4 regions of the Streptomyces sp. NPDC055239 genome follow, and region 4 is predicted to be linked to each of the others. Evidence: riboswitches for the same ligand, from Rfam matches in the RefSeq annotation. Region 4 holds a riboswitch; each other region holds the start of a gene.

What was found. A riboswitch is a leader RNA that binds a small molecule or an ion and turns the genes downstream of it on or off. The one in region 4 is predicted to bind cyclic di-AMP.
Region 1: linked by a shared signal. The riboswitch ahead of ACWFRJ_RS22865 (C40 family peptidase) and the one ahead of ACWFRJ_RS33990 (LysM peptidoglycan-binding domain-containing protein) in region 4 are both predicted to bind cyclic di-AMP.
Region 2: linked by a shared signal. The riboswitch ahead of ACWFRJ_RS21840 (transglycosylase family protein) and the one ahead of ACWFRJ_RS33990 (LysM peptidoglycan-binding domain-containing protein) in region 4 are both predicted to bind cyclic di-AMP.
Region 3: linked by a shared signal. The riboswitch ahead of ACWFRJ_RS36100 (M23 family metallopeptidase) and the one ahead of ACWFRJ_RS33990 (LysM peptidoglycan-binding domain-containing protein) in region 4 are both predicted to bind cyclic di-AMP.

What each region holds. Positions count from the first base shown of each region.
Region 1 covers NZ_JBSGRD010000007.1:90,596-95,849, forward strand. Annotated here, with positions in the region: gene ACWFRJ_RS22850 (LysR family transcriptional regulator) at 1-667, opposite strand, end outside; gene ACWFRJ_RS22855 (LysE family translocator) at 809-1,441, shown strand; gene ACWFRJ_RS22860 (DUF6328 family protein) at 1,416-1,976, opposite strand; gene ACWFRJ_RS22865 (C40 family peptidase) at 2,139-2,612, opposite strand; cyclic di-AMP (ydaO/yuaA leader) riboswitch at 2,616-2,779, opposite strand; gene ACWFRJ_RS22870 (hypothetical protein) at 3,143-3,451, opposite strand; gene ACWFRJ_RS22875 (ATP-dependent Clp protease proteolytic subunit) at 3,459-4,094, opposite strand; gene ACWFRJ_RS22880 (amidase) at 4,338-5,254, shown strand, end outside.
Region 2 covers NZ_JBSGRD010000006.1:327,815-333,068, forward strand. Annotated here, with positions in the region: gene ACWFRJ_RS21825 (nucleoside triphosphate pyrophosphohydrolase) at 1-682, shown strand, start outside; gene ACWFRJ_RS21830 (cytochrome P450 family protein) at 693-2,045, shown strand; gene ACWFRJ_RS21835 (transglycosylase family protein) at 2,182-3,183, shown strand; cyclic di-AMP (ydaO/yuaA leader) riboswitch at 3,365-3,557, shown strand; gene ACWFRJ_RS21840 (transglycosylase family protein) at 3,561-4,280, shown strand; gene eno (phosphopyruvate hydratase) at 4,557-5,254, shown strand, end outside.
Region 3 covers NZ_JBSGRD010000014.1:269,774-275,027, reverse strand. Annotated here, with positions in the region: gene ACWFRJ_RS36105 (aldo/keto reductase) at 1-218, opposite strand, end outside; gene ACWFRJ_RS36100 (M23 family metallopeptidase) at 378-1,469, opposite strand; cyclic di-AMP (ydaO/yuaA leader) riboswitch at 1,481-1,627, opposite strand; gene ACWFRJ_RS36095 (PP2C family protein-serine/threonine phosphatase) at 1,849-3,156, opposite strand; gene ACWFRJ_RS36090 (MFS transporter) at 3,329-4,573, opposite strand; gene ACWFRJ_RS36085 (PLP-dependent cysteine synthase family protein) at 4,570-5,254, opposite strand, start outside.
Region 4 covers NZ_JBSGRD010000013.1:143,870-149,123, forward strand. Annotated here, with positions in the region: gene ACWFRJ_RS33975 (threonine/serine dehydratase) at 1-457, opposite strand, end outside; gene ACWFRJ_RS33980 (hypothetical protein) at 1,068-1,433, shown strand; gene ACWFRJ_RS33985 (hypothetical protein) at 1,565-2,074, opposite strand; cyclic di-AMP (ydaO/yuaA leader) riboswitch at 2,899-3,056, shown strand; gene ACWFRJ_RS33990 (LysM peptidoglycan-binding domain-containing protein) at 3,059-3,784, shown strand; gene ACWFRJ_RS33995 (NAD-dependent epimerase/dehydratase family protein) at 3,811-5,220, opposite strand.

The sequences.
Region 1 (5,254 bases), on a different contig from region 4:
GCGTCGCCCCGGCCCGGACGAGCGCGGACTCCACGCCCTGCCGGGGTGGATGCGTCGGCGCCATGCTGATCAGCGGCTGACCGGCCAGCTCACTCAGGGGCAGCCGCGACGAGGCGCTCGCGAGCACGTGGCCCGGCGAGGTCACCAGGACCAACTCCTCGACCAGGACCGGCTCCACGGACACGGACGCGGGCAGCGGCAGCGCGTCCGCGGGCTCGTAGGTGTGCGTGAGGGCCAGGTCGACCTCGCCCGAGGCCACGGCCGCGACGCCGAGCGGCGGTTCGTAGTCCCGCACCATCAGCTCGATGTCCGGATGAGCGCGGCGGAACGCGGTGAGCGCGGGCGGCATCAGATGGATCCCGGCGGTGGTGAAGGTCCCCACGCGCAGTCTGCCGCCGGACAGGCCCGCGAGCCGGGCGAGTTCGTGCCGGGCCTGCTCCATCTCGTCGAGGACCCGGCGCGCCCGCGCGAGAAGGAGTTCGCCCGCGCCGGTGAGGCGTGCCCCGCGGTGATGCCGGACCAGGAGTGAGGTGCCCGCCTCCCGCTCGAGCTTGGCCAGCTGCTGGGAGAGGGCGGGCACGGTGTAGCCGAGTCGTTCGGCGGCGCGGGTGATCGACCCGGCCTCGGAGACCGCCACCAGTGCGGCGAGCCGCGTCGGGTCGTACATGGAGGTCTCCCGGTGCAGGAGCCGACGGGCCGTGAGGCCGTGTGGTGCTGTCCGTCGGCGCGGGGGATAAACGCCTGCTTAAGGCAGACCCAGGATATTCCACATACCTGCTGAAGGCAGAAGAACGGCAGCCTTGAGGTCATGGACGCACAACTGGTCGCCTTCACCGGAGTCGCCGCGGGCATGGTCGCCATGCCGGGTGCCGACTTCGCCGTGGTGGTACGCAACGCCCTCACCTCCCGCCGCGCCGGAGTCGCCTGCGCGATCGGTGTCGCGGGCGGGCTCGTGGTGCACACGGTGCTCGCGGTGGCCGGGGTCGCGGCCGTCCTGGCGGCGGTTCCCACGCTCTTCCGGGCGCTGCAGGTCATGGGCGGGGCCTACGTGCTGTACCTCGGCTACCGCGCCCTGCGGTCGGCGGCGCGTCCGCCGGAGAGCTTCGGCACACCGGACGGCGAGGCAGAGGCGGCGGCCGGGGGCAGTCTGCGACAGGGCTTCCTCACCAACGCCCTCAACCCCAAGGCGCCCATCACCTTCCTCAGCGTGCTGCCCCAGTTCGTGCCCGCGGGCAGCCCCGCGATGCCCAGGACGCTGCTGCTGGCGTCCATCATCGTGGCCCTGGCCCTCGTATGGTTCCCGGTCGTCGCGCTCCTGGTGGACCGGCTCGGCCGCCGGCTGCGGAGGCCGCGTACGGCCCGTGCGATCGAGGGCGGCACAGGTGTCGCGCTCAGCGTCCTCGGCCTGGTGCTCCTCACCGAGGCCGTCCTGATGGCGTGACGCGGTCCGACCCGCCGGAGTCGTCGTCATACTCGCCCTTGCCCGCGCCGCGCCGCACCAGGACGGGAAGCAGGCCCCAGAGGCCCGCGCACACCACAAGGGTGCCCGCGCTCGCGACGATCCCGCCGGTGCGGCCCACCGCCACGTCCACGACCAGGAGCACGGAACCGGCGAGCGCGAACACCAGGACCACCATGCCGATACCGGCGAGGCGTGACGACACCCGCACGATCCGCGGCTTGGAGTGCTGCCCGAACAGCCACCTGTGCAAGGCGGCAGGCGCGGTGAAAAGCGCGGCGGACAGGACGGCGAGCAGCAGCGTGGTGACGTACGTGGCGCGCTGCACCGTGTCGAGCGAGGTGAAGCGTTCGGTGAAGGCGAGCGTCAACAGGAACGCGAAGAGGATCTGCACTCCGGCCTGCGTGACGCGCAGCTCCTGGAGGATCTCGGAGAAGTTGCGGTCGGCGCGCTCGAAGCTCGTCTCGTGGCGCGGCGGCGGGTCCCCCGCGGTGGGAGCACTGTTGTTTTCGGCCATGGCGCACGAGTATCCGCGTGGACGCCGTCCACGCCCGGTGGACGCGCCGATCAGAGGGCCGGGCGGGGGGCCGGGCGGAGACTCGGCCGGGGGCCGCCGAGCGGCGGCGGCAGCCGTGAGGCTCCCGCCGCCGCTCGGCAGCCGGCGTTCAGTGACGGGTGATCAGCGCACCCTGCCGTACCAGACGCTCTTCGTCCAGATCTTCTCGAGGCGCACCACGGTGTTCGACTTCGGGGCGTGCCAGATCCGGCCCTTCCCGGCGTAGATGCCGACGTGGTAGACGTTCCGGCCGGAGTGGAAGAAGACCAGGTCGCCGCGGGAGCGTTTCGACGCCGAGACGTGGCGGGTCTTGTTGTACTGCTGTGCGGCGGTGCGAGGCAGCTTCTTGCCCGCGCGCTTGAACGAGTAGAGCGTCAGGCCCGAGCAGTCGAACCTGTGCGGCCCCGTCGCTCCCCAGCGGTACGGCGAGCCTTTCTTGGAGGCAGCGATCTTGAGCGCTTTGGTCCCGTGAGTCGCTGCCTCTGCTTCCGTCGTGAGCCCTGGGGCCACGAGGGTGCCGCCTACGACGGCGAGCGTGAGGACCGATACGGAGCCGGCCCTGGTGAGCAGCGACGGAACATGCTTCAGCGCGGTCATGCGCAACCCTTCGTCAGCCGCCTGTGAAGGATGACCTGTCGGATTCGGGCTGGCGAAGTTGCCCGGCCGCGATGTGCGGCTTCACCCCAAGGGTCGGCGTCCGGACCTTCCGGACCGACCCGTCATGCCTGGGTCCTCCACTCCTGCCGATGCACCGATGTCGACCGGTCATCCGGGTGGCGGCAGGACTCGGCGTCCGCCCGGACCGCCCCGCCGCTGTGGCGGGGGCTTGTCGTCGGAAGGGATCTTGACCCGACAAGGGTGCGAATTCCGAGCCGAAACGGCGTTTTGTGAGGCTCCTCACGGCTGAACCATTCAGGTGGACAAGGTCTGATTCGGGAGCGGAGCGAGGCACTCGACGATCGTTCGACCAGCACCGGAACGAGTAATTCCGGCCATCGCGTACACATCTGACGCAACCGCGGACGGCCCGAATGACTACGAATGTCTACGCCGAACGAGGTAGCCCGTTTGGTTCGTTTGAGTCCTGCCCCGGACGGTTCGGACGCCAGGGCCGGGGTGACGGGGACTCAGGATGCCGACGGGGGCGGCACGGTGACCCGTCCGGCTCGCCGCTCCCCGTCCAGCACACGGAGCGCTCGGGCCAGCGTCGGCGCGTGCACGGCGCTCTCGCCCCGCTGGTGCATGAGGGTCAGGGCGTCCCGCAGGGCGGTCGCGCTGCCCACCAGGGCCTGTGCGGCGCGCAGGCCGCCGTAGGTGTCCGAGGCGCGGGCGGGGTTGATCCTGCCGACCAGGTCGACCACTTCGAGGTATCGGTCGATCAACTCGCCCTCGGCTCGGGTGAGTGCGGGCAGGGGAGGGAGCTCGGGCGGCAACACCGGTGGTTCACCTCGCGTCCGGGGTGCGCGGGGATGACTTGCGGCTCGCGACGATCCGGTCCACCAGGCCGTACTCGACCGCCTCGGAGGCGCTCAGGATCTTGTCGCGCTCGATGTCGGCCGCGACGAGCTCCGGGCTCCGGCCGGTGTGTTGGACGAGCAGCCTCTCCAGTTGCGCCCGGGTGCGCAGGAGTTCGTCGGCCTGGATCGCCAAGTCGGTGGCCTGGCCGTGGATCGGCTCGGCGAGCGAGGGCTGATGGATGAGGACCCGGGCGCCCGGCAGCGCGCATCGCTTGCCGGGGGTGCCCGCGGCCAGCAGGACGGCGGCGGCCGATGCGGCCTGGCCCAGGCAGGTGGTCTCCACGTCGCAGGTGACGAACTGGATCGTGTCGTAGATCGCCGTCATGGCGCTGAACGAGCCGCCGGGGGAGTTGATGTAAAGCGAGATGTCGCGGTCGGGCGCCAGGTATTCGAGGTGCATGAACTGCGCCATCACATCGTTGGCGGAGGTGTCGTCGACGGGCGTCCCGAGGAAGACGATGCGTTCCTCGAGCAGTTTCGAGTACGGATCGAGGGTCCGCTGCCCCGTGGTGGTGCGCTCGGTGAACTCGGGCAGGACATAGCGGGCGAACGGTCGGTTCATGGCACGTCTCTCCTCTGCCGGGGGCGGCTATGCCCCAAGGCTTCTGTGAAAAATGTACAGGACGTACGTAACGTCGTAGTGGGGAGCATGTTCGTGTGATCCGCCGGAGTCAACCGATGCGCCGTGTTTCAGCCGCTCGCTGAAAGCGCATGCCGAGAACGCGGCCACGAACGTCGGCCGCCAACCGCCCCGAAGACCGCTCCGAAAACCACTCCGAAATCCGCCCCGGACCGAAAGCGTCGTATGAGCCCTGAAGCCCACCGAGCCCCCGATGCCGCTGAGCTCGTCCACCTCACCGCCCGCGAACTCGCCGCCCGGATCCGCGACCGCGAACTCTCCGCGCGCGAGGTCGTCCAGGCGCACCTGGACCGGATCGAGCAGGTCAACGGCGCCGTGAACGCCGTAGTGACCCTCACGGCGGAGCGCGCGCTCGACGAGGCGTACGCCGCCGACGAGCAGACGGCGCGCGGTGAACCGCTCGGCCCGCTGCACGGGCTCCCTGTCGCGCACAAGGACACGCACGACACCCGTGGCATCCGGACCACCTACGGGACCCCGCTCCTCGCCGACAACGTCCCGGACCGCGACGAGCTGATCGTCGAGCGCATCCGCGCCGCCGGGGCGATCACCGTCGGCAAGACCAACGTGCCCGAGTTCGCGGCCGGTTCGCACACCTTCAACCCGGTCTTCGGTGCCACCCGCAATCCGTACGACCTCCGGCGGTCGGCGGGCGGCAGCAGCGGGGGAGCGGCGGCGGCGCTCGCGTGCGGCATGCACCCTCTGGCCGACGGCAGCGACATGGGCGGCTCCCTGCGCAACCCCGCGTCGTTCTGCAACGTGGTGGGCCTGCGCCCTTCGCCGGGCCGGGTGCCGAGCTGGCCGGACACCACCCCGTGGTCGACGATGGCCGTGCAGGGGCCGATGGCGCGCACGGTGGCGGACGCGGCCCTGCTGCTCTCCGTCGTCGCAGGTCCCGACCCGCGCTCGCCGATCGCCCTGGAGACACCGGGAAGCGCGTTCGGCGGATCGTTGGAACGGGATCTGACGGGGCTGCGGATCGCCTGGTCGCCGGACCTGGGAGGAGCGGTGCCGGTCGACCGCGCGGTCACCGATGTGTTCGCGCCCGCCGTCACGGTCTTCGCCGACCTCGGGTGCTCGGT
Region 2 (5,254 bases), on a different contig from region 4:
CCAGGTCATGGACCGGATCCGGGTCGAGTGCCCGTGGTCGTCCCAGCAGACGCACAAGGGCCTTGCGAAGTACGCGATCGAGGAGGCGTACGAACTGGTCGAGGCGATCGAGGAGGGCGACAGGGAGGAACTGCGCGAGGAACTCGGCGACGTCCTGCTCCAGGTGGTCTTCCACGCCCGCATCGCGGAGGAGGACGAGGAGTCCCCCTTCTCCGTGGACGACGTGGCGGGCACGATCGTCGAAAAGCTGATCCACCGCCATCCGCACGTATTCGGCGACGACTCGGCGGAGACCCCCGAGGACGTGAAGGCGCACTGGCTCCGCACGAAGGCCCAGGAGAAGCAGCGCTCATCGGTCACAGAGGGCGTCCCCCTGGGCCAGCCGGGCCTGGCACTGGCCGCCAAGCTGGCTTCACGGGTACGAACGGCAGGGCTTGAGGTGACGCCCCCTTCGGGCGACGGCATCGGCTACGACCTCCTCGCACTCGCCCTGCGGGCAGAGTCGGAGGGCACCGACCCGGAGGCAGCGCTGCGGGCGGCGGCCCGGGCTTACCGGGACGCGGTGCTGGCCGCCGAGGGGTATTCAGCCCGTCCGGCGTTCGAGGACGAACTCGGCGGAGCCGGTGATGACGGTACGCAAGGCGCCGGGCCAGGGGACGGAAGCCTCCCGGACGCCGGATAGCGTCGACCCCATGCAAGACCAGCCGCCCGCCCCCGCAGAGGCGACCCCCGCAGCCTGCCCCGCAGGGGCACACACCCCCATGCCCGAGGCCCAGGGGCCAGCACAGCCAGAGCTCTTCACCTGGGAGTTCGCCACCGATCCCTACCCCGCCTACGCCTGGCTGCGCGAGCACGCCCCCGTGCACAAGACCCGGCTCCCCAGCGGCGTGGAGGCTTGGCTCGTCACGCGGTACGTCGATGCCAAGCAGGCGCTCGCCGATCCGCGGCTCAGCAAGAATCCGGCCCATCACGGTGAGCCCGCGCACGCGAAGGGCAAGACCGGGATCCCGGGCGAGCGCAGTGCGAACCTCATGACGCATCTGCTCAACATCGACCCGCCGGACCACACCCGCCTCCGCCGCCTCGTCTCCAAGGCCTTCACGCCCCGCCGCGTTGCCGAATTCGCGCCACGGGTTCAGGAGTTGACGGACCGTCTCATCGACCAGTTCGTCGAGAAGGGAGAGGCCGACCTCATTCACGACTTCGCCTTTCCGCTCCCCATCTACGCCATCTGCGACCTGCTCGGGGTGCCCCGCGAGGACCAGGACGACTTCCGTGACTGGGCGGGGATGATGATCCGCCACGGGGGAGGCCCCAGGGGCGGGGTCGCCAGGTCCGTGAAGAAGATGCGCGGCTATCTCGCCGAGCTGATCCACCGCAAGCGTCTCGAACCCGGCGACGACCTCATCTCGGGGCTCATTCGCGCCTCCGACCACGGCGAGCACCTCACGGAGAACGAGGCCGCCGCGATGGCCTTCATCTTGCTTTTTGCCGGATTCGAGACGACCGTGAACCTCATCGGCAACGGCACCTATGCCCTCCTCACCCACCCCGAACAGCGCGAGCGGCTCCAGGGCTCTCTCAGGGACGGCGACACCGGTCTCCTGGACACCGGGCTCGAGGAGCTCCTGCGCTTCGACGGGCCCGTCGAACTCGCCACCTGGCGGTTCGCCACCGAGCGGCTGACCGTCGGAGGGGAGGACATCGCCGTCGGCGACCCCGTCCTCGTCGTCCTCGCCGCGGCCGATCGCGACCCGGAGCGCTTCGACCGACCGGACACGCTCGACCTCTCCCGCCGCGACAACCAACACCTCGGCTACGGCCATGGCATTCATTACTGTCTCGGCGCACCGCTTGCCCGGCTCGAAGGGCAGACCGCCCTCGCGACGCTTCTGCGGCGCCTTCCTGACCTGCGACTCGCGGCGGAACCTGACGATTTGAGATGGCGTGGCGGGCTCATCATGCGTGGACTCCGCACGCTGCCCGTGGAGTTCGCGCCCGCACAGCAGAGCAAATATCAGCCATCTGAAACGCCGTCCAGCTGACATGCCGTCAAGACTGTGACTTTCACGTGATCTCCGCTGCATCGACTTGTGACAAGCGTTCGACTCCCGCTACGTTCACCGACGACCCGGCCTCCGGTGCCGCAGTCGTCGCTCCAGTCACGCGAAAGGCAACCGCATGCTCTCCGGCAATGGTCGTCACCGACGCCCCCGCCAGGCCCCGGCCCTGATCGTCGCGGCAGGAGTCGCAGGATCGGCCATCGCCATCCCGCTGCTCGGCGCCACCAGCGCGAGCGCGGCGGACGCCGCCACGTGGGACAAGGTCGCGGAGTGCGAGAGCGGCGGGGCCTGGAGCGCGGACGCGAAGAACGGGTACTACGGCGGTCTCCAGTTGTCGCAGCAGGTCTGGGAGGACAACGGCGGCCTCGACTACGCGCCCAGCGCCGATCAGGCCAGCCGCTCGCAGCAGATCTCCGTGGCCGAGAAGGTTCTCGACGATCAGGGGACCAAGGCCTGGCCGAGCTGTGCGCCGGTCGCAGGGCTCACCCAGGACGGCGCCGCCGCCGACGTCGACCCGGGCGCTCCGATCACGACGACGCCTTCCGGCGGGTCGACGGAGTCGGCCGACCCCGGCGAGTCGGACCACTCGGACGACTCGGATGACGCGGATGAGCCGAGCGCGTCGCCGAGCGATTCGGCCGACCCCTCGGACAGCGCCAAGTCTTCGGACAAGCCCTCGGATGAGTCCGGCAAGTCCGGCAAGTCCGGCAAGTCCGGCGATGAGGTGCGAGACAAGAATCACGACGAGTCAGGTGATTCGGATGATTCCGACGACTCAGGCAAGTCAGGGCAGAGCGATGAGACTTCGCCGACCCCCACCACCACCCCCACCGCCGGTGAGGGTGAAGGCCGCCACCGGGGCGACAGCGCGGACGGCAAGGTGTCCGGCGGCGACTCCCGCGAGGGTTCGGGCCGGCACGCCTCCCGTGGCGACGAGCGCCAGCAGGACGGCTCGGACGGGACGTACACGGTCCGCTCCGGAGACAACCTCTGGGCCATCGCCGACGACCTCGACGTGAAGGGCGGGTGGACCGAGCTGTACGCCGAGAACGAGAAGGCCGTCGGCTCCGACCCCGATCTCATTCTTCCCGGTCAGAGCCTCGATTTGGGCGAAAAGTAGGGGAAGTTGGTGACTCGCTTTGCGCCTGATGTCCCAATTGGCGCAAGTGAGACATGGGTCTCAGAAGCCCTGATCGTCTTTGGAAATCGGCCGATGTCATGCCTACGGTCGTGACCGCTCGCCACAGCGGGCCCCGCCGGTCGGTACGCCGAGTCCTGCCAACGGCCGTTCGGGAACAGTCGTCGCGTAAGCGCCGTAGGCAGGAGCGGGGGAACCAAGGTTTCCGCCGGGCCCGGCCGTTCAGCATCGCGAGAGCGATGCGGAGGAACGGACGGGAACGGCTAGGGGTTAAGTCGCGCTCAAGGAAGCGCGGCCGGGCAACTTCATCGGCCCGAACCCGACAGCTCACCTCGCAGGCGTCGGTGAGGGGATCACTCATGCTGTTTTCCAGCAAGGGCAAGCACCGCCGCCCGTCCAAGGCCACCCGTGTCGCCACGCTCGCAGGCGTCACCGGTGTCGCGGTAGCAGCCCCGCTGATGGCGGCCGGCTCGGCCTCCGCAGCGACGAACTCCCAGTGGGACGCCGTCGCCCAGTGCGAGTCCGGCGGCAACTGGTCGATCAACACCGGCAACGGCTACACGGGCGGCCTGCAGTTCTCGTCGTCCACCTGGGCGGCGTACGGCGGCACGAAGTACGCGTCCAGCGCCGACCAGGCCTCCAAGGCCCAGCAGATAGAGATCGGCGAGAAGGTCCTCGCGGGCCAGGGCAAGGGTGCCTGGCCGAGCTGCGGCGTCGGCCTCTCGGGCGCCTCCAACGAGGGTGGCGGTGCGCAGGAGAGCGCCCCGCAGCAGACCCAGGAGCAGCCCAAGAACGAGCCCAGCGCGCAGACCGAGCAGCCGCAGCAGGCCGCTCCGAAGCAGGCGGCTCCGAAGGCCGAGGCTCCGAAGACCGAGTCCAAGAAGACCGTCGAGACCCCGACCGGCAAGACGGTCAAGAAGGGCGACGGCGAGTACAAGGTCAAGAAGGGCGACACCCTCTCCAAGATCGCCGAGGCGAAGGACGTCAAGGGCGGCTGGCACAAGGTGTACAAGCTCAACGGCGACATCATCGACAACGCCGACATGATCTTCCCGGGTCAGCAGCTGCACCTCAGCTAAGAGGAGCCTGCTGCAGCTCGGCCGAGAAGCTGAGAGTGGCGGCGGCGCTTCGGCGGAGGCGCCGCCTGCCCCATCCCCGTCCCCACGGGTCCACCCCGCCCCGGTGCGCGTATCCCCCGTACGCACCGGGGCGGGGTTTGTTTTGTTCCGTTCGGAAACTTTTTGCTCTCGGTTTGTCCATAGGGCGGCGGCTCGGCTCGCTCTTGCCCGGGAGCCGGTTAGGCTCGTGTCCGCGAGGCCAACGCCCCGCGTACCCGCGTCACATCCCAGAAGGAGATGCTCGTGCCGTCCATCGACGTCGTCGTAGCCCGGGAAATCCTGGACTCCCGAGGCAACCCCACGGTCGAGGTCGAGGTCGGCCTCGACGACGGCAGCACGGGTCGTGCCGCCGTTCCGTCCGGTGCGTCCACCGGTGCTTTCGAGGCCATCGAACTCCGTGACGGTGACCCCAACCGTTACCAGGGCAAGGGCGTGGAGAAGGCCGTCCTCGCCGTCATCGAGCAGATCGGCCCGGAGCTCGTCGGGTACGACGCGACCGAGCAGCGCCTGATCGACCAGGCGATGTTCGACCTCGACGCCACCGACAACAAGGGCTCGCTCGGCGCCAACGCCATCCTCGGCGTCTCGCTCGCCGTCGCGCACGCCGCGTCGGAGGCCTCCGACCTGCCGCTCTTCCGCTACCTCGGCGGTCCGAACGCGCACCTGCTGCCCGTTCCGATGATGAACATCCTGAACGGCGGGTCGCACGCCGACTCGAACGTCGACATCCAGGAGTTCATGATCGCGCCGATCGGCGCCGAGTCGTTCTCCGAGGCCCTGCGCTGGGGCACCGAGGTCTACCACACGCTGAAGAAGGTCCTGAAGGACAAGGGCCTCTCCACCGGCCTGGGCGACGAGGGCGGCTTCGCCCCGAACCTGGACTCCAACCGCGCCGCGCTCGACCTCATCCTCGAGGCCATCAAGCAGGCCGGTTA
Region 3 (5,254 bases), on a different contig from region 4:
CAGTTGCCGATGACGTGCTCGGACTCGCCGCCCTTGTTGCCGGGCACCCAGGCCGAGTAGACGTCGGCGGTGTCGATGAAGTTGCCGCCGGCGGCGGTGTAGGCGTCGAGCACGGAGAAGGACTGCGCCTCGTCGGCCGTCCAGCCGAAGACGTTGCCGCCCAGGGCGAGCGGGAAGACGTCGAGGTCGGACGAGCCGAGCTTGCGGAGAGAAGTCATACGGAACTCAACGCCCATACGGACCGCAGCATTCCGCACAACTCATGCGCATAACTCGGAAAGTGGGCGTGCCGAACCGGCAGCCCTGACGTCGGGGGGTTGTCGCCAGGACCGCCGGAGTTCAGATGCTGCTTCAGAGAGGCTGCTGCAGAGCGGCGGTCAGAGCGACTGGCCCTTGCCGCGCAGCCAAGCCGCCGGGTCGACGCCGGTCGAGTCGCCGCCCGGGTGGACCTCCAGGTGGAGGTGGGCCCCCGTCACGTTGCCGGTCGCGCCGACACGGCCGATGACCTCGCCGGTGGTGACCTTCTGGCCGACGCTGACGCTCATCGACGACTGGTGGCAGAACCACAGCTCGGTGCCGTCGTCGAGCTCCAGGACCGTGCGGTAGCCGTACGCCCCCGCCCAGCCGGCCTCCTTGATGGTGCCGGAGTGGATGGCCTTGATCGGCGTACCCGTCGGAGCCGCGAAGTCCAGGCCCGTGTGGTACCCGGAGGACCACATGGAGCCGGGCTGACCGAAGGTGCCGGTGAGCGTGTACGAGCCGACGGGCAGTGTGTAGCTCTTCGCGAGCTTGGCAAGGCGCTCCGCCTCTGCCTTCTTCTTGGCCTCCGCCTCGGCCTTCTTCTTCGCGGCGGCCTTCTCGGCGGCGATCTTCTTCTCGGCCGCGGTCTGCTTGGCGGCGGCCTGTGCGGCTGCCTGCTTGACGGCGGCTTCTTCGGCCGCCTTCTGGACCGCGGCGTCCGCCTGGTCCTGCTGGTTCTCGGCCTGCTCCATGATGCGGGCCCGCAGCGCCTCGCCCGCGTCCGTGCTGCCCTGCTCGGCGTCGGCGGTGCTGAGACCGGCGGCGCTCAGCGGCGCGGCGGCCACCGCGACGCCGCTCTCCGCGGCGGCGGAGTCGGAGGAATCGGAGCCGTCGGATATCAAAGACCCCACGCCCGGGAGCGACTTGGCCTCCGGCAGCGAGTCCGTGACGGCCGAGAGGTCCGGCATCTCTATGGAGACCGGGGGCTTGCCGCCCTGCGCGGTGGCGATGCCGCCCGCGCCGACGGCGGCGATGACGCCTACACCGAGAACCGTGGAGCTGCGGGCGAGCCCGCCACCGCCCCGCTTGTGGACGCGGTGCCTGCCGCGGACCGGGCGGACGGACTCCTCGGTGGGATTCCATTCCTCCCAGGAATTGTCGTCGTACCCGCCGAAATCGTCGTCATTCGGTACATAAGTGCCTTGGGGGGCAGGGCGGTTGGACGCCACCGGGGCGCACTCCTTTCCTTCCTTCTCGCCTACCGGGTTAGCTGACGGGTTCGGAGCAGGAAGGTCTCCTACGAGCATCTGGCACGGATGCACAGATGACCGATTCACCCCAATTGGTGGTTCCCCGGCTCCCTTGCGGGATTAGGCGCGTGCGCGCGGAGCCGACTCGAGTGTCGGTTGGGACGACCGCGCTGCGTTATCGAACGTTAATAGACAGCAGGGTCGTATTCCAAGCTGTTCCAGTTGATCGTTAACGGATCTGGCCGGTACTTACCGGGACACGGAGGGCTGGAACGGGTCGAGTTGACCCCACTTCTTCACACACCGGAGCTTCACATCTCCTTGACAGTGCGTCAGTTGTTATGCGGAGTGGTGTCCTTCAGTCACGGCCCGTGACATCGATCTCCGTACGAGACGTGGCGTCACCCGTCACCAACGGCCGCCGCACCACGAGCAGCGCCATGTCGTCGGTCGTGCCGCCCCCGGTGTGCCGCCGCACTTCCTCGGTGAGCGTGGCGAGGAGCGCGTCCGGACCATTGGGTCCCGGGAAGATCCGGCCGCCGAGCCGGGCGGCGGGATCGTAGAACTCGCCCCGGCTGTCACGCGCCTCGGAGAGCCCGTCGGTGTGGAGCAGGAGCATCGCCCCCGGCGGGAACTCCGTCTCGTCCGCGCGATCCGGCCAGGCACCCAGTTCGCCCATCCCGAGCGGCAGCGCGGGCTCGGTCGCGGACAGGACGCACAGCCGCCCGTCGCCGCGCAGGAGCAGCGGTCCCGGGTGCCCACGATTGATGAGGCGTACGAGACCGTCGCTGTGCGGGATCTCCGCGAGGATGGCGGTGGTGAACCCCTCGAAGTCGTCGAGCCCGTCGCGCCGCGTGCCCTCACGCGCGAGGGCACGCTCGAGGCGCTGCGCCACCGCCTCCAGCGTGGCCTCCTGCTCGGCGGCCTCCCGGAACGCCCCGATGACGACGGCGACGGCCGCCACCGCTCCCATGCCCTTTCCTCGTACGTCGCCGACGATGACGCGTACGCCGTGCGGGGTGTCCTGAACGGCGTACAGATCACCCCCGATGAACGCGTCGGCCTCCGCTGCCTCGTACCGCGCCGCGACGTCGAGCCCGCCGATCCGGGGATCCGGCTGCGGCAGTACGGCGCGCTGGGCGGCCTCTGCGATGGAACGGGCGGAGGCGAGCTGTTCGTCGCCGCGGCGCACGACGCGGTTGATGAGGACGGCGAGCACGGCGACGGTCACCACGGTGAACACCTCGGTGATGGCGTCGACGTCGGTGCCGGTGTTGGTCTTGAAGTGCAGGCCGAGCACGGCGACGGAGGTACCGGCGCCGATGAGGGTGGTGCTGAGCAGCGAGTAGAAGGGGGCGGCGACGAGCGGGGCGGCCGCGAAGAGGGGCGCGGCGGTGAACTGGGGCGGGGTCGAGATGTCGTAGACGATGCCTACGACGATGAGCAGCAGCGGAAGCGCCCGTACGAACGCCCGCTCGTGCCTGACAGTGGGGCTCTTGCTGTGAGCCCCGCGCGGCCGCTTGCCGGGACCTCGACTGCCAAGGCGTCTGCTGCCAGGGCCTCGACTGCCGGGACCCCGGCTCGCGGACTTGCCGCCCGCACGCTTGCCGGCGCCCTCACGCTTGCCCGCGCCCTCGCCCGCACTCGCACCCTCTCCCTGCCCCATGCCCGTCACCCCCTCCCCCTGGCCGCCGCTTCCTCCTCGCTGCCCCACCGGTCTTCTCCTGCCGAATCCCGCGGCCAGGACCAGATCCATGACCGCGCTCGTCCAGGGTTCCCGGAGCGACGGCGCGGGGCGACCGGTGTGGGCCGACCGGGTTAGCGCCGGCCAGAGGCCCCTAGGGCGTACCGACCGGCTGCGGGGCGAGGCGCCCCGTCCGGGAGAGGCCGCGCAGGGCGAGCGCGCAGATGGCGCCCAGGGCCGCGAGGCCGAGCCACAGCACGGCGGGCGCGGACCGGGTGGCGCCCAGGAGGGCGCCGGTCGCGAGGTTCCCCGCGGTGATGCCGATGCCGCACACCGTGTTGTAGAGGCCGTAGTGCGTGGCCACCCACCGGTCGCCGGACAGCGCGACGACCGTCTCCATCTCGAACGGGTAGAGCACGGCCGTCGCCCCCGCGAGCCCCGCCGCGCACACAAGGAGCCCCGCGACCCCGACGTACCCCGATCCGCCGAGCGCGGGCGGCAGGAACGACGCCCCGAGCAGCCCGAGCCCGGCGACCAGACACTGCTCCCGCGTCCACGTGCGTCGGCACAGGTCCGTGATCCGCAGCTGTCCGACTAGGGCGACGAGCCCCGAGACCACGAACAGCGCACTCGTCGCGACGGTCCCCCCGGTGCCGTCCCCCACAAGGCGCTCCACCTCCAGGGGAAGCGCGAGATAGACCTGGAAGGACAGGACGTACGACCCGGTCATGGCGAGCGAGAAGAGCCAGAAGGACCGGTTGCCGAGCACCACCCGCCACTGCCCTCTCTCCTGCCCCTGCTGCTCCTCGGCGGCAGCCCGGTGCCGTACGGGAAGCCGCAGCACCTGCACCGCCGACAGCACGGCGAACAGCGCCGCCGCGACCGCGCACGTCACCCGGAAGTCGATCCCCGTGAGCGCGAGCCCGACGAGCGGGCCGAGCAGGATTCCGCCCTGGTAGAAGACGTTGAACAGGGCGAACGCCTCGATGCGCCGCTCCTCGTTCCCGGCATCGGCGGCGACGTACGCCCGTACCGCCGGATTGAAAAGCGCCCCCGCGAGGCCGGTCGCCACCGACGCGGCGATCAGGACGGGCAGCGTCTGTGCGAAGGCGAGCGCGCCGAAGCCGATGGTGCGCAGGGCGCAGCCCGCGACGATCAGGGGCTTGTAGCCGAAGCGGTCGGCCAGTGCGCCGCCGACCAGGAACATGCCCTGCTGGGAGAGGTTGCGTACGCCGAGCACCAGGCCGACGGCCCAGGCGGCGAGCCCGAGGCCGCCCGACAGATGCGCCGCCAGGTAGGGCATCAGCATGTAGAAGCCGAGGTTGATGGTGAACTGGTTGACGAAGAGGAGCTGTACGGCCGGATCGAACGCACGCGCCCGGCGCCAGACGTCACTCACTGGACGCCACCCGTCTCCATTTCGAGCCCGATTTCAGGTCCGATTTCAGGCCCGCTCACCGGCCCGCTCACCGGCCCGTTCACCGGCGCGCACCGGGACCGCCGCCGCGGACACCACCGCGACCATCCGGTCACCTGCTCCCCAGGACCCGCCACCTCCTGCGGGGCGGACGGCACCGCACCACCCCCCAACAGGCCGTGCCCCGCGCAGAACTCATCGCTGAACACCGTGTCGAAGTACCGCTGCGGCCCGTCGGGGAAGACCGCGGCGATCCGTGTCCCGCGCGGCCGGGTCCGGGCCAGCCAGCCGGCCACGAGCGCCACCGCCCCCACGCTCCAGCCCCCGGTGGCGAACTGCCGGGCCGCGAGCCGCCGGGCCGCGTGCACGGCTTCGGCAGGACCGACCCAGTGGACCTCGTCGAAGGCGTCGTGGTCGACGTTCCCCGGATGGATGGACGAGCCGAGCCCCCGCATGAGCCGGGGCCCCGCAGCGAGCCCGAAGATCGTGGAGGCGACGCTGTCCACGCCCACAAGATCGAGACCCGGCAGGGCCCCGCCCCGCAGGGCCCGCGCGATCCCGCCCGAGTGCCCGCCGGTCCCGACCGCGCAGACGAGCACGTCGAACTGGCCGAGCTGCTCGACGAGTTCAGCGGCGAGGCCGCCGTAAGCCGCCGGATTGTCC
Region 4 (5,254 bases):
GCCCCGCGATGACCACCGGGTCCGCGAACGGGTGCAGCAGGGTGAGCCCGTCCGCCTCAAGGCGGTCCATCGTCGCGAAGGCCTCGGCCATGGTGGCGGTCAGCCGTACGTCGGCTCCGGCGGCCCGGGCAGCCTGCACCGAGCGTGCCGGTGCGGTGCGCGGCATCACCACGGTGGCGTGCACACCCAGCGCGGCCGACATCTCCGCCACGGCGACACCATGGTTGCCGCCGGACACCGCGACCACGCCGGCCGCGCGTTGCTCACCGGTCATCGCAAGGAGCTTCGCGACGGCTCCCCGCGCCTTGAACGAACCAGTGCGCTGCAGCAGCTCGAGCTTGACCGTGACCGGTGCCCCCAGCAGCGCCGTCAACCCCGGGCTGTGCAGCGTGGGAGTGCGCACCACGTGCCCGGCGATCCGCTCCGCCGCGCTCTCCACGTCCTCAACACCGACCATGGCGCCCCTCCAAGATGTCTCGCACGCCGTATCCGTCTGCACAACACGCCGTATCCGTCTGCACAATACGTGGCTGATCCCGGGCACAGGCAGTCGTTCGGATCACCTCAGCCCAGAGGCAACTGGCCCAACACGCGGCCGCTGAGTCACGTCGCGCGGAAGTACACGTCGCCGGAGAAGGCGATGCGACTGGCGCCGTGCGGGAGCCGGGCCGACCGGTGATTCTCGGGCAACTGTTGCGCACGTCGTGCAAGGTGTCGTTCTCGGTGCGGCACTCCTTGCTCTCCGGCAGGCAGTACAGGCTGATGACGGTGAGGCCGGTGGGGTGCAGTGTCGCTCCGCGCGCCGCATCCAGACGTACGCCGTTGCAGTAGCCGCCGCGGCCATCGCCGGATTCGTCGACGTCGTCTGGGGCGGCCGGATTCCCTGCCGCCCCGCCGCCTGCCGACGAAGAATCGAACGCCCAGAGTTTCACCGACTCCTGTGTGGCAACACGGACCACATGGCTCAAGAGAGAAGACCCTCTGATGACAGCGCCGGGAACACCCGGCACAGCGCAAAGGCAACAGCCGCCAAGGGGCGGTCCGCTGCGAGGACAGGAGCGCGCGAAGTGGACACCACTGCACAGAAGGCAAAGCAGGAATCGACTGAGGCCGCAGGAAAGGCGAAGGATTCGGCCGCAGAGGCCGCCGACGCCGCCGGTTCCGGCGCGCACTCGTTCGGTCTCGCGACCCAGCGCGCGAAGCAAGCGGCAGCCGCGGGCATCGAAAGCGGCAGCAAGACCGTGGTGTCGGCCACCGGCAAGGTCGCTTCAACGGCAGTCACCGGCTGGACCTTGGTGAAGAACCGCAAGGCCATAGCCACGGGCGCTGCCGCCGGCCTGGTAAGTGTGGCCGGTGTTGCCTTCACCGCCGGACGCCGCACAGCTAAGACCCGGGGCGGACCCCTGACCCGGCTGACCCATGGCCGCATCTGACATCCGCCGCACAAACCCGACCCCAGGCGGCAGGGCGGGGAGAAGACTTCACCTCTTCTCCCCGCCCTGCCGCCTGCAGGCGCATGAGCACACAGACCAGTCACGGCTGTCGTGCGCCGCCCGCACTTCGTTCACCACATGTCTGATTCGAACTCTTCCAGCATCACGCTCCACTCGGACTCCCCGTGGTCGAGGGGGAGTTGATCGAAGGCGTTCACGGCGTCCCGGAAACGAGTGGCAACGGCGTCTCGGTCGTCGCCGTTCTTCCAGGCGTCTTGCAATGTGCGCAGTTCAGTGAGGCAGAAGGCGAACGATTCCACGTCGCGGTGCAACAGGACACTGTCGTCGTCCTCATCGAGACCGACGTCGGCACGAGCCTTGAAGAGACGGTTGCCGGGCAGGCCGACACCGCTCAGGAAATTGGCCGTGTCCGTTTCAAAAGGTGTGTAGGGCGGCTGAGGACAGTAGACGACGCCGTCCAGTCCGTGCAGGCGCACGAGTCGCTCTGTGGTTTCCGGCAGTACTTGGGGAACGAATACCCGGATCTGCACAGCCACCCCTGTAGTCCGAACCTGCACCGTCCCCTTCTGGCGGCGCCGCACGAGATCCTGCAGCACCGCGATCGCGTCTATGTCCTTCACCTCGGTTCGCTCCTGCAGCCGGGCGGCTCCCTGGTTTCCCCTCCCCCGGGCGGGAGTTGCGGGAATTGCCCCCAGGGTGCTCTCTCGGCTCGTCTGAAATTCATGATGCGCAGCACTCGAGAGGGAATTGACATGCCGTCATACCCGAGGCTGCGGAACGAGATCGGGGTTTTACACCCTTCGGACACAGAACGGAAAGCCGCCGAGGGCTGGTCCTGCGGGCGCCGATAGGACCGAGTCCGCCGACACATTTCCTACGCACGGATGCAGAGAAAAAGAAGCCCCTCCCTCCGAAGGGGCGCAGCGCGCGGCCCGGGAACGGAGAAACCCGTTGGCGCGAACCCCTGCCGACCCTCGGGCCGCCGGGGGTGATCTGCCGAGTACAGGCAAGGCGCACGACCGCGTCGACAGCTGTGCTATTTGCCTGTTTTGATGCGAATCAGAGCTTACTTTATGCCCGATTTTGCGGATTAATATAACATTTAGCGCCACCAAGGCCATGCGCCAATCAGTGTCTGTTTTGCGTGCCGTTCATCCCGAATGGAGCGATCTCGTGCGCCCTCAGGCCGTGTTTCAAGTGCATCCCCCTCAGTGAATTGAGTCACGCTTCTGGCCGCAACGTCTCTGGGTACCGCTGGGCGTACTTCCGTTGCGCGCTAGGAAATTTGGGCTTTTTGATCAATGAGTTCGAGGTGTTCTGTTCACCGAGGGGCAGGCCCTCGCGCATTGCCTATGCGAATTCGTGTCTTGTTCCTTCCGGTATTCCTCGCCTAACGTCACCCTCAATCCGGACGGAACGCCGAATCCTGCCGCTGTCCGGAAACCCATCCCACTCACTTACGCACGGCAGGAGCGGGGGACCCAGGTAAGCCGCCGATCCGGATTCCGGAACGGCTCAGGGGTGAAGTCGCATTCACAGTGCGGCCGGACATCTCCCGTCCGAACCCGACAGCTCACCTCGCAGGCGCCGGAGAGGAAATCGTCATGCCTGCAAAGGGAAAGCACCGCCGCCCCAAGTCCAGCGCGCTCACCCGGAACATCGCCGCCGCAGGCACGGGCGGCGCCGTGCTCATCCTCCCGGTGCTCGGCGCGACCACCGCAGCCGCAGCGCCGGCCGGCGCCCCCGCCAAGCCCGCCGCGGCCCCCAAGGCGTACGTCGTCACCGCTGGCGACTCCCTCGCCAAGATCGCCCGCGAGCACTCCCTGAGCGGCGGCTGGAAGAAGCTGTACGAGGACAACCGCAGCACTCTCGGCGACAACCCCAAGATGATCCACCCCGGTCTCAAGCTCAGCCTCGGCGAAGATGCCCCCGCTCAGCGGGCAGACCGCTCCGAGCGCACGGACACCCTCACCGCCGAGCCCGCCGCGGCCCCGGCGAAGAAGACGTACACCGACGACCTCGACGGCTGGATCAGGGAGTCGCTCGACGTACTGGCCCAGCACGGCATCCCCGGCACGTACGAGGGCATCCACCGCAACATCATGCGCGAGTCCTCCGGCAACCCTCAGATCACCAACGACTGGGACTCGAACGCCGCCGCCGGGACGCCCTCCAAGGGGCTCCTACAGGTCATCGACCCCACATTCGCCGCGTACCACGTACCCGGCACCTCCACGGACAGCTTCGACCCCGTCGCCAACATCACCGCCGCCTGCAACTACGCGGCCGACCGCTACGGCTCGATCGACAACGTGAACGGCCCCTACTAGACCGTCCCTGGACCGTCCGGTGGCTGTCACAGCCCCGCCTTCAGGAACCCCAGGTCCCGCAGGCACTCGGCCGACTCGACGATCGTCGTCGCGGCGGGACGCGGCTGCCAGCCGAGTTCCTCGCGGGCCCGGTCGTTGTGGATGACCGGCCGCGGGAGAGCCTCACCTGGAGCCTCCCGTTCGGGAGCCCGCGCGGCGAGCGGGCCGAGCCGGTCGCGCAGGACGTCGGCCAGCTCGACGAAGCTCAGCGTCGGGCCGTCGGCGACGGCCAAGAACCGCCGACCCGCTGCCTGGGGCGCGGCCATCGCGCGCAGATGCAGGTCCGCCACATCGCGTACGTCAACGATGCCGAAGCGGGCTCGGGGAGCGACGCTCATCGTTCCGTCGAGCATCGCCTTGACCAGTTGCATGGAGGAGCCGAGCGCGGCCGTCAGGGTCGGACCGAAGATGCCCGTCGGGTTGACCACGACAAGTTCGGTGTCGCCGCCGTCGCGCTCCATCAGGTCCCACGCGGCGCGCTCGGCGATCGCCTTCGAACGGGGATAGGGGGCCAGGCCCGGCGTGTCGGGGTCGGTCCAATCGGCCTCGGTGAACTCGGCTCCGGGCTTGGGCGTGTAGCCGATCGCCGCGAACGACGAGGTGAGCACGGTGCGCCGGACACCCGCTGCGCGTGCCGCGCGCAGCACACGCAGCGTGCCCTCGCGGGCCGGTACGATCAGCTCGTCGGGGTCGTCGGGCTGAGCGATCGGGATCGGCGAGGCCACATGGTGGACCTCTTCGCAGCCGGCCAGCGCGGCGGCCCACCCGTCGTCGGCCATCAGGTGCGCCGCGACGATCTCCAGGCCCGCGTCGTCGGCGCCGCCCCGGCGCACCGCCGCCCGCAGCTCCTGCGCACGGGCGAGCGAGCGCACCGTCGTCCGTACCTCCTTCCCGGACCGCAGCAACGCGGCGACGAGCTGGCTTCCGAGATATCCGGAACCGCCGGTGACCAGGACCGTGCTCATCGCGCCACCTCCAGTCGCTGTGCCGCCACGAGGCAACGTCGTGTCGCCTCGGCCTCCGCTTCGGCGTCGCCGCGTTCGCGGGCGTCCCACAGAGCGGCCTTCTCCCGCAGATAGGCGAGCCGGGCGTGCTGGGCGGCGATCTGCCTCGACGCGGTCGGCGTGGCGCAGCAGCAGATCGCGCTGCTCGGTCGCAGCGGACCGGCCGCGGGTCCTGTTGCTCTGGTAAGTGCGCATGTCCTCGATGCTCATGCCGACCGCGCGCAGGCAGGCAAGCGCCTGGAGCTCATCGAGGTCCCGCTCGTGGTAGCGCCGGTGGCCGCTGCTCTCGTCGCGGTCGACCGGGCCGATCAGTCCGATGTCCTCGTAGTAGCGCAGTGTCGGCTCGCTCAGCCCGCTGCGCCGGGCGACGTCCTGGATGGCGAAAGCTGTCATGCGGGGAGCAGACCATACTTCAAGCGCTTGAGGG